Regions from separate parts of the Microbacterium sp. SSM24 genome, predicted to be linked through region 2. Evidence: predicted binding sites of a transcription regulator. Region 2 holds the regulator's gene; the other holds the start of a gene.
What was found. The regulator LexA, encoded in region 2, represses DNA repair genes until DNA is damaged. The targets are predictions, from matches to a motif close to TCGAACANNTGTTCGA.
Positions count from the first base shown of each region.

Region 1: the regulator LexA is predicted to act here: its motif matches at 3,667-3,682, upstream of OL358_RS05625 (intein-containing Rv2578c family radical SAM protein).

Region 1 covers NZ_JAPDNQ010000001.1:1,225,045-1,230,345, forward strand. Annotated here, with positions in the region: gene OL358_RS05605 (siderophore-interacting protein) at 1-259, shown strand, start outside; gene OL358_RS05610 (ECF transporter S component) at 256-828, shown strand; gene OL358_RS05615 (acyl-CoA dehydrogenase family protein) at 1,077-2,240, opposite strand; gene OL358_RS05620 (M15 family metallopeptidase) at 2,426-3,571, opposite strand; gene OL358_RS05625 (intein-containing Rv2578c family radical SAM protein) at 3,691-5,301, shown strand, end outside.
Region 2 covers NZ_JAPDNQ010000001.1:2,552,915-2,558,215, reverse strand. Annotated here, with positions in the region: gene hisB (imidazoleglycerol-phosphate dehydratase HisB) at 1-231, opposite strand, end outside; gene OL358_RS11805 (histidinol-phosphate transaminase) at 228-1,265, opposite strand; gene OL358_RS11800 (LysM peptidoglycan-binding domain-containing protein) at 1,337-1,726, opposite strand; gene lexA (transcriptional repressor LexA) at 1,999-2,679, shown strand; gene OL358_RS11790 (hypothetical protein) at 2,737-4,194, shown strand; gene metE (5-methyltetrahydropteroyltriglutamate--homocysteine S-methyltransferase) at 4,191-5,301, opposite strand, start outside.

The DNA.
Region 1 (5,301 bases), 1.3 Mb from region 2:
CGTGCGGTGGATCGTGCGCGACCACGGCGTCAAGCCAGGCGCACTCGCCCTGAAGGCGCTGGGGGAGGCTTCGCTTCCGGATGCCCCGTTCCACGCATACCTGGTCGGCGAGCAGTCGCTGCCGACCGAGGGCCGCCGCCTGCTGGTGAACGAGCGGGGCGTCCCGAAGGAGCTGGTGAGCTTCTGCGGCTACTGGCGCGTCGGCACCGCGTCCCCCACTCCGAAGTCGCAGCTCGCCGCGACCGAGGTGCACTCGTGAGCCGGGTCGCGACGTCGTACCTGCTGACGTGCGCCGCGATCGGGGTGGCCGGCGGCGTGCTGCTGTGGGCGGCCGGATGGCTCTCGACCGTGCTGTTCGCGACCGTGCCGTTCGCCTCCGTGGCGCTCGCCGGGCTGTGGCTGCTGCCGGCCACGGTCGCCCTGCGCCTTCTCGAGCGGCCGCTCGCCGGCATCCTGGTGGGCGTGATCTCGGGACTCGTCGCCTTCCCGTTCTTCGGAGCCGCGGTGTGGTGGGCGCTGTTCGCCGAGATCCCGTTCATGCTCGCGATCTACCGCTCGTGGCGCACCTGGCAGTTCTACGCCGGCGCCGTGTTCGTGGGCATCGTGTACCCGATCGCCGCCGCCGTGTCGTTCGACCTGTGGACGATGCCGGCCTGGGCGGTGGTCGCGTTCTTCGCGCTGACGATCGTCGGATGCCTCGTGGGCGTCGCTCTCGGCATCCTGATCGCCGATCAGCTCAAGCGTGCCGGCGTCGCGCGCCTCGCGCGTCGGCGCGGGCTCGCTTCGCGCGGCCTCGGTGCCGGTGCGGGTCCGTCCGGCCAGCACTGACCCGGGCGCTGAAGACGACGGTTGCAGATCGGCTCGCGCTGCCTCTTCCTGCGAGCGCTGCGCAGATACACGCCGCAGTCGCAGGTAACAGCAGCGCTCGCGTCGCGAACAGCCCCGAACGACGGTCCCCACGCCCCCTCCAGACGCCGCTGGCGCGTCGCCCGGAGCCTCGGGGCGCGTGGGCCGAGCCGCGACCCCGCGCCCTCGGAGGGGCGGGGTCGCGGCATCCGGACCCGCGCGGGTGCTGACTACTTCTTGCCGACGATCTGACGGCTCACGAGATCGCGCATGATCTCGTTCGTGCCGCCGTAGATGCGGTGCACGCGCGCGTCGAGGTACGCGCGGGCGATCGGGTACTCGGTGATGTAGCCGTAGCCGCCGTGCAGCTGCACACCGACATCGAGCAGCTCCGCCTCGCGGTCGGTCGACCAGAACTTGACCTTCGCGGCCTCCTCGGCCGTGAGCTTCTCGTCTTTGTAGAGCATCATCGCGCGGTCGTTGTACGCCCAGACGACGTCGACCGTCGTCGCCATGTCGGCGAGCTGGAAGCGCGTGTTCTGGAAGTCGGCGATGCGCTGGCCGAAGGCCTCGCGGCTGAGCACGTAGTCGCGCGTCCATACGAAGGCGGCCTCGCACGCGGCCGCCGCCGCGACGCCGATCGACAGACGCTCGAGGGGCAGGTTCATCATGAGCTGGATGAAGCCGAGACCCTCCTTGCCGCCGATGAGGTTCGCGTCGGGAACGAAGACGTCGACGAACGAGAGCTCGGCGGTGTCCCAGCCGTGGAAGCCCATCTTCTCGAGCTTCTTGCTGTGGTCGAAGCCCTCCATGCCGTCTTCGAGGATCAGCAGGCTGAAGGCATCCGGCCGATTTCCCTCACCGGTCTTCACGAACGTCACCACGATGTCGGCGGTCTTGCCCGACGAGATGAAGGTCTTCGCACCGTTGACGATGTAGCCGCCGTCGACCTTCTTGGCGGTGGTCTTGATGCCGCGCAGGTCGGAGCCCGCACCGGGCTCGGTCATCGCGAGCGCGCCGAGGACCTCGCCGGTCGCCATCCCGGGGAGCCACTTCTCCTTCTGCTCCTGCGTGCCCATGTGCACGATGTAGGGCACGGCGAGGTCGTCCTGGATGCCGAGCGCGCCGGCGAGAGAGCCGAGTCCCGCGCCGATGGTCTCCTCGAGCACGACCGAGCGGAAGCGGTAGTCCTGCAGCATGCCGGCGCCGCCGAACTCCTCGGGCACCGACAGGCCGATGATGCCGGCCTCGCCGGCCGCGAGCATCGTGGCCCGGTCGACTTCGCCGTCGGCGTCCCACTGCCTGCGCTTCTCGTCGGTCGCGTAGCGCTTGATGAACTCCTTGACGACGTCGCGGAACGCCTCGTGGTCCTCGTCGTAGATGTCGCGCTCCATGTGCGCCTCCCTCTCGTCTTCGAGCGGACGCCCGCGCCGTCGATACGGCGTGGACACGGGCGACCCCTCCTCGAATCCTAAGGGTGAGGTCCGACTTCGCCGGCCGCGATGTGGGATCGGATCCTAAAGTCCCTGGAACTCAGTACCGCGATTTGTCGGATGCCTCCAGCCGGGCATCCGCGCACTCAGCCGACGTAGGCGGGCGCGGGCGGAAGGCCGAAGAACTCCTCGAGCGAGGTCCAGCCGCCGTCGTGGTAGGCACGGGCGAGCTCCGGTCCGATGTAGCGCAGATGCCACGGCTCGGGCAGGTACCCGGTCACGTCCGTCGCGCCGTCGACGTAGCGGACGATCCAGCCGTACTCCCACGAGTGCGCCTCGACCCACTCCCCCTGCGCGGAGCCCGCGAGGTCGTCGAGGGTTCCGCACGGTCCGGCGCAGGGCACGACGTCTCCGCTCAATCCGGACTGGTGCTCGCTGTACCCGGGTCGGGCGCTGACGAGATCGGCGCCCTCCACGCCGCGCGCATCGACGTGGCGGCCGTAGGTCGCCATCTGCGAGTTGAAGGACCGGAAGCCGCTCAGGAGGGCGATCTCGCCGACGCCGGCCTCGCGCGCGCCGGTCACCATCGCGGTGAGGGCGCCCGAGGCATCCGCCCGCAGTGATCCGCCCTCGAGGCTGCGCACGCCCTCGGGGAACATCATGTCGGCCGGCCAGTAGTCCACGGGGTCGAACTGGAGGGTCTTGTTGATGACGACCCAGAGCCGTGTCGGGTCGGTGAGGTCGACGCAGGGCGCAGCGCCTCCGGCAACGGCGATGCGGAACCACTCGGCACCGCCGGCCGCCTCGATCGCACCGGCGTCGTCGCTCGCCTCGAGAGCGGCGATCACGGCCGGATCGGCGCAGATGTCCGTCGACACCGGCGTCTGCTCGACGGTCGGGACGGGAAGCTCCGACACGGGCGGCGGAGCGGCGGCCACGTGCGCGGCGGCCGCGGCGGAGTCATCGGGCGCTGCGCCGGACACCATGCCCGTGACGGCCGCGGCCGCGCCGACGAGCAGCGCGCCGGCGGCGACGACAGCGGCGATCACGCCGACGCGAGCGATCCTGCGCGGGCGGGCGTGCCGGGTCGGGCCGTCCGCTTCCCCCGGTGCGGGCGTCGCACCTCGCGCCCGCGACGTGGCCGCAGCATCCGCGCCGACGAGATCGTCGGGAAGCACGAACGGGGAGAACGACGTCGAATCCGTCGTGCGGGCACGCCGATCACCCTCGTCGCGCAGGGCTCTCGCGGCGCGACGAGACAGGGGGGAGTCGGGCGGTCCGGGGGCCGTCACAGGTCACATTCTGGACCCTGCACCGGCGAGACGCCGAATGGCGCGGCATCCCTCATCGTTTTTCCTACTCTCCGACTCTCGTGGTTGACAGAGTATCGAACATCTGTTCCCATAGAGTCATGCGGTGGCAGGGGCAGGAACTGGGGGTGGCGGATGCCGCGGCCCTGCCCGGTCTCGAGCACCTCAACGGTCTCGTCCGATCGGTGACCACGCCCGACTTCGCGGGCGTCACGTTCCATGAGGTGCTGTGCAAGTCCGCGCTCAACCACGTTCCCGGCGCCTCCGCGATGCCGTTCGACTGGACCGTGAACCCCTACCGCGGCTGCAGTCATGCCTGCGTTTATTGCCTGCATCCCGACACCGCGATCCTGATGGCCGACGGACGCACGAAGCTCCTCCGCGAGATCAGCGTGGGCGATGTGGTCGTCGGCACCCGTCGCGACGGCGCATACCGGCGCTACACGCCCTCGGTCGTGGCGGCGAAGTGGGGAACGCGCAAGCCCGCGTATCGCGTCACCCTCAGCGACGGGACCGAGATCGTTGCCAGCGGCGACCATCGCTTCCTGACCGATCGCGGGTGGAAGTACGTCCAGCCGGCTCAGAGCGGTCAGCGCCCCTTCCTGACGTTGAACAACCGTCTGCTCGGGTTCGGCACGGGAGGTGCGCCGACTGCGCCGGCGGAGACATCGGACTACCGCACCGGTTATCTGTGCGGCATGGTCCGCGGCGACGGCATGATGCTCCGCCGGGACTACCCGCGAACGAACGGCGGGAGCTACACGGCGTACATGTTCCGCCTCGCGCTCGCCGATCGTGAGGCGCTCGACCGATCGCACGCCTACCTGACGGCCGCCGGGGTCACACTGCGATCGCACTCGTTCGCCGCCGCGACGCCCACCCGGCGCGCGATGGACGCGATTCTGTCGTCACGGCGAGCCGACCACGAGCTCATCACCTCGATCGTGGAGTGGCCGACCACGCCCTCGCTGGAGTGGTCACGCGGATTCCTGGCCGGCGTCTTCGATGCGGAGGGCAGTTGCAGTCGCGGCATCCTCCGCATCTCGAACAAGAGCCCGCGGGTGCTTCTCGCCATCACCGCGGCCTTCCGCGCGCACGGGTTCGAGTTCGCCACTGAGCCGGCGCGTGAGAACGGGGTCGTCAGCATCCGGCTCACAGGGGGGCTGTCGGCGAGGCGTCGATTCTTCGACCTGACCCAGCCCGCCATCACACGCACGCTCGACATGATCGGCGCGGCGGTGAAGACCACGACCCCGCTGCACGTCATTGCGATCGAGGAGCTCGGCGCGACCATCGACATGATCGACATCACGACATCGACGGGCGACTTCGTGGCGAACGGGGTGATCAGTCACAACTGCTTCGCCCGGGGAACGCACGAGTACCTCGAACTCGACGCAGGGCGCGACTTCGACTCACAGGTCGTCGTCAAGATCAACGTGGCCGACGTGCTGGGGCGGGAACTCCGGCGCGGCACCTGGACGCGGCAGCCGGTCATGCTCGGCACGAACACCGATCCGTACCAGCGCGCTGAGGGCCGCTACAAGCTCATGCCCGGCATCATCGGCGCCCTGACCGAGTCGGGCACGCCGTTCTCGATCCTCACGAAGGGCACGCTGCTGCGGCGCGATCTGCGGCTGCTGACGGACGCCGCGCACCACGTCGACGTGTCGCTCGCGATGTCGATCGCGGTGTTCGACGAGACCCTCCAG
Region 2 (5,301 bases):
CACGATCGAGATGTCCTCGACGGTGTGGTGGGCGTCGATGTCGGTGTCGCCGGACGCGCGCACGGTGAGATCGGTGAGCGAGTGCTTCGCGAACGCCGTGAGCAGGTGGTCGAAGAACGGCACCGTGGTGTCGATGCGGCTGCGACCGGAGCCGTCGAGGTCGAGTTCGAGCTCGACGGTGGACTCGCTCGTGGAGCGGCGGATGGACGCGGTACGCGGAGCGGCGCTCATGCGTTCGATCCTAGCGAGGCGAGCGCGTCGAGGAACGCCGTCGTCTCGTCCTCGGTGCCTGCCGTGACGCGGAGGTGCTGCGCGATCCCGACGTCGCGGATCAGCACGCCGCGGTCGTACAGCGCGCGCCAGGTGGCCGCCGGATCGGTGACACCGCCGAAGAGGACGAAGTTCGTCCAGGATGCGTGCGGCGTGTACCCGAGCGCGTCGAGCGTGGCCGAGATGCGGTCGCGCTGCGAGACGATCTCATCGACCATGCTCAGCATCGTGGGAGCGTGACGAAGAGCAGCGGATGCCGCGGCCTGCGTCAGCGCACTCAGGTGGTACGGGAGTCGCACCAGGCGGAGCGCGTCGACGAACGCCGGATCGGCGGCGAGGTAGCCGACGCGGGCGCCTGCGAAGGCGAACGCCTTGCTCATCGTGCGCGACACCACCAGGCGCTCCCGGCCGGGCAGGAGGGTGAGGGCTGACCGTTCGTCGCGGGGCGCGAACTCGAAGTACGCCTCATCGACCACGACGACCCCGGCGGTCGCGTCGTACACCGCTTCGATGACGTCGAGGCCGAGCGGCGTTCCGGTCGGATTGTTGGGGGCGCAGAGGAAGACGACGTCGGGCGCGGCATCCGCCACCTGCACGGCCGCATCGGAGGCGTCGACCGTGTAGTCGGCGCCTCGCGTGCCCGCGATCCACTCGGCGCCGGTGGCGCGCGCGAGGAGGGGGTACATCGAGTAGGTCGGGGCGAAGCCGAACGCTGTGCGTCCTGGCCCCGCGAACGCCTGGAGGACGTGCTGCAGGACCTCATTCGACCCGTTCGCGGCCCAGATCTGCTCGCGCGTGAGACCGTGACCCAGGTAGTCGGCGAATCCTTCGCGAAGCGCGGTGAACTCTCGATCCGGGTAGCGGTTGACATCGCCCAGCGCGAGCGCGAGCGAGTCCATGATGTCGTCGGCGACCTCCTGCGGAACGGGATGCGTGTTCTCGTTCACATTGAGCGCGACCGGCAGCGGCGCCTGCGGCGCGCCGTAGGGCGTCATACCGCGCAGATCATCACGCAGGGGCAGGTCTTCGAGGCGGGGACTCACCCCTCCCATGGTAGAGCGCGGAGTCAGCGCCCTGTGGCGTATTCCGCCGGGATGGCCAGACTCTGCCCCGCCTGGAGCGTCACGCCCTCGAGCGCGTTGAGGCGGACGATGGCATCGACGACGTCACGCGGGTCGGACTGCGGTGCGACCTCTTCTGCGATCGTCCACAGCGAGTCGCCGTACGACACGGTCACCGTCTCGAAGGAGCCGGCCGGCGCGCCTGTGTCGCGGGACGCGAGAGCGGACCCGCCCGAGATCATGGCCACCGCGATCGCGATGATGGCCGGGAGGGCCGCGACCGTCGCCAGCACACGGCGTCCGCGCACCGTCAGACGCAGGCGCGTGCCGCGCCCTGCCGCTGCGAACGCGCGTGCGTTCAGTGCCGGTGATGTCGTGATGCTGATCGCGGTCATGATCTGCTCCTCGTGGTGGGGGGAGGTTCGCATCCGCCGCTCGGCCGGGAGCGGGGGATGCGAACCTCTGTACCGAAGCTATCTTCGATGGTCTAGGATGTCAACAGCCGGATCTGACGACGATCCATCGAACGCGACACGCGGTGACGCTGCCCTGCTCGACGGTCGAAGCCGGATACGGTTTCGATACGAGTACCCCACCACGGGCCTCCGACATTCGAAGACCGCTGCACTCCACGGGGCCTCCGCGGGCAGTGAGACAGGAGCCGGACATGAGCGACGCCACCGGGCGCGAGCGACCGCAGACGCGGCGCCGCAAGAGCCTGAGCGACAAGCAGCGCGCCATCCTCGAGGTCATCCAGCTCTCGATCGTCCGGCACGGCTATCCGCCGAGCATGCGCGAGATCGGCGACGCCGTCGGCCTCAAGTCGCTCTCCAGCGTCACCCACCAGCTCAACCAGCTCGAGCTGAGCGGCTACCTGCGGCGCGACGCCGGCAAGACGCGGGCGATGGAGGTGCTGATCGACCTCCCGGGCCTCGCGACCGAGAATCCGGCCGACTTCGCCCCGTCGGTCGGCGACGCCGCCCTCGTGCCGCTCGTCGGCCGCATCGCCGCAGGTGTGCCGATCACGGCGGAGCAGCAGGTGGAGGAGATCTTCCCGCTTCCCCGGCAGCTCGTCGGCAAGGGCGACCTGTTCATGCTGAAGGTGTCGGGAGAGTCGATGATCGATGCCGCCATCTGCGACGGCGACTGGGTCGTGGTGCGCTCCCAGCCCTCCGCCGACAACGGCGACATCGTCGCGGCGATGCTCGACGGCGAGGCAACGGTCAAGACGTTCCGCCAGCGAGACGGCCACACCTGGCTCCTCCCGCGCAACTCCGCGTTCGAGCCCATCCTCGGCGACGACGCCGTCGTGCTCGGCAAGGTCGTGGCGGTGCTGCGCGCGGTCTGATCACCCGTGGCGGGTGATCCTTAGCGCAGCGGGCCGCCGGTCGGCCAGAATGGCGCCATGAGCGACATCGACACCGCGGACACGCAGGCCCTGACCGCGCGCATCCGCGAGCTGGAGTCCGAGAACGCGCGCCTCGCCGGCGATCCTGGGCCCGCGGCGCGCCGCCCGACAGGCGGCCGGTGGCGCGCGATCGTCTCGGCGATCTGCATCATCGTCGCGGCGATCCTCGTCCCCGTGTCGATCGTCTCGGCGTGGGCGCGTGTGCAGCTGGTCGAGGAGGACGCGTTCGTGGCGACCCTCGCCCCGCTCGTGGATGACGCCGCCGTGCAGGCGATGATCATCGACGAGACGATGGAGGCGGTCAACGCCAAGGTCGACTTCCATGAGCTGACCGCGGACGTGTTCGACGGCATCGCCTCCATCGACGGCTTCCCGCCGCGCGCCGCGCAGGCACTCACCATGCTTCAGGCGCCCGCCGCCGACGGCCTCGAGAACCTCGTCACCACGGCGGTGACCCGCGTCGTGGAGTCGGATGCCTTCTCCGACGTCTGGGCGACGGCCACACGCGCCGCGCACCGAGCCCTCACGACCGCAGCGACGTCGGACGGCGGCGGACTCGTCGTCCGCACCGACGAAGGCGTCGGCATCCAGGTCGGAGCGATCGTCGACAACGTCAAGCAGCGCCTCACCGATCGCGGGGTCAGCGCCGCTCAGCTCATCCCCGCCGTCGACCACGTCGTCATCATCGGCAAGGGCGACAACCTCGCCGCGATCCGCACCGCGTACGCGCTGGCCACGACGCTCGGCTGGTGGCTGCCGGTCATCACCCTCGCACTGTTCGGCCTCGGCATCGCGCTCGCACGGCGACGCAGCGTCGCCGTGCTCGGCACAGGACTCGGCATCGCGATCGGCGCGGGGGCTCTCGCTGCGACGCTAGCGATCGGCGACACTGCGATGGGCATCGTCGCCGGCGATCTCGGCCTCTCCCCCTCGGCGCTCGACGTCATCTACGCACAGCTCGTCGGCTCGATGACCCAGACCGCCGTCGTGCTGAGCGTGCTCGGCGTGTTCGTCGCGATCCTCGGCTGGGCGATGGGACGCTCCCGCGCCGCAGAGGGCGCGCGCGGCGCCGTGCGCGGCATGAACTCGTCCGCTCGGCGCCAGCTCGCCTCTCGCGGACTCGACACCGGCGGCTTCGGCGGGTGGCTCGCGCGCTACAAGGTGCTCGTGCGCACAGTCATCGCAGTCCTCGCGGTGCTGTGGCTCTTCGCGCTGCGACCGCTGTCGTTCGGGGATGTCATCCTCGTGATCGTGGTCGCGTTCGTGGCCGCGTGGATCCTCGAGCTCCTGCAGCGGCGCGCCGAGGAGCACGGCGAGGCGGAGGTCGAGGCGACCGAGGTCATCGATCCCGACGCGGTCGTCGTCGCCGAAGAGGTCGTGGTGGTGGAAACGGCGGATGCCGCGACCGCAGGGGCCGCGGCATCCGCTTCGTCCAAGAAGGGCGCGAAGGGCTAGACCGCCGCACCGACCTTGTCGCGGATCGACCGCGTCGCCTCGATGATGTTGCGCAGGGACTCGACGGTCTCGTCGTAGCCGCGGGTCTTGAGACCGCAGTCCGGGTTGACCCACACCTGGCGCAGCGGCAGCTCGGTCGCGGCGCGGTCGAGCAGGTCGGCGACCTCGGCCACCGACGGCACGCGCGGCGAGTGGATGTCGTACACACCGGGACCGACGCCGTGGGTGAAGCCCGACGCGGCGATGTCGCCGATGACCTCGCCACGACTGCGCGCGGCCTCGATCGACGTGACGTCGGCGTCGAGCGCCGCGATCGCGTCGATGACGACGTCGAACTCCGAGTAGCAGAGGTGCGTGTGCACCTGCGTGGCCTCGGCCGCACCGGCCGTCGCGAGACGGAACGATCCGACCGACCACTCGAGGTACGAGGGCTGAGCGGCCTTCTTGAGCGGGAGCAGCTCGCGCAGCGCCGGCTCATCGACCTGGATGACCGCGATGCCGGCGGCCTCGAGGTCGGCGATCTCGTCGCGCAGGGCGAGTGCGACCTGGTTGGCGGTGTCGGCGAGCGGCTGGTCGTCGCGCACGAACGACCACGCGAGGATCGTCACCGGCCCGGTGAGCATGCCCTTCATGGGCTTCTCGGTGAGCGACTGCGCGAAGGCCGACCATGCGACCGTGATCGGGGCCGGACGCGACACGTCGCCCCACAGGATCGACGGACGCGTCGCGCGCGAGCCGTACGACTGCACCCACCCGTTCTCGGTCACGTCGAAGCCGTCGAGGTTCTCGGCGAAGTACTGCACCATGTCGTTGCGCTCGGCTTCGCCGTGAACGAGCACGTCGAGCCCGAGATCCTCCTGCAGCGTGACGACGCGCGCGATCTCGTCGCGGAGGAACTGCTCGTACTCCTCGGTCGTGATCTCGCCCTTGCCGTGGCGGGCTCGTGCACGGCGGATGTCGCCCGTCTGCGGGAACGACCCGATGGTCGTCGTCGGCAGCACGGGGAGGCCGAGCGCGGCATCCTGAGCCGTTACGCGCGCCTCGTAGTCGCCACGATCGAAGTCGCTCTCGGTGAGGGCTGCGGCACGCTCGCGCACGGCACCGTCG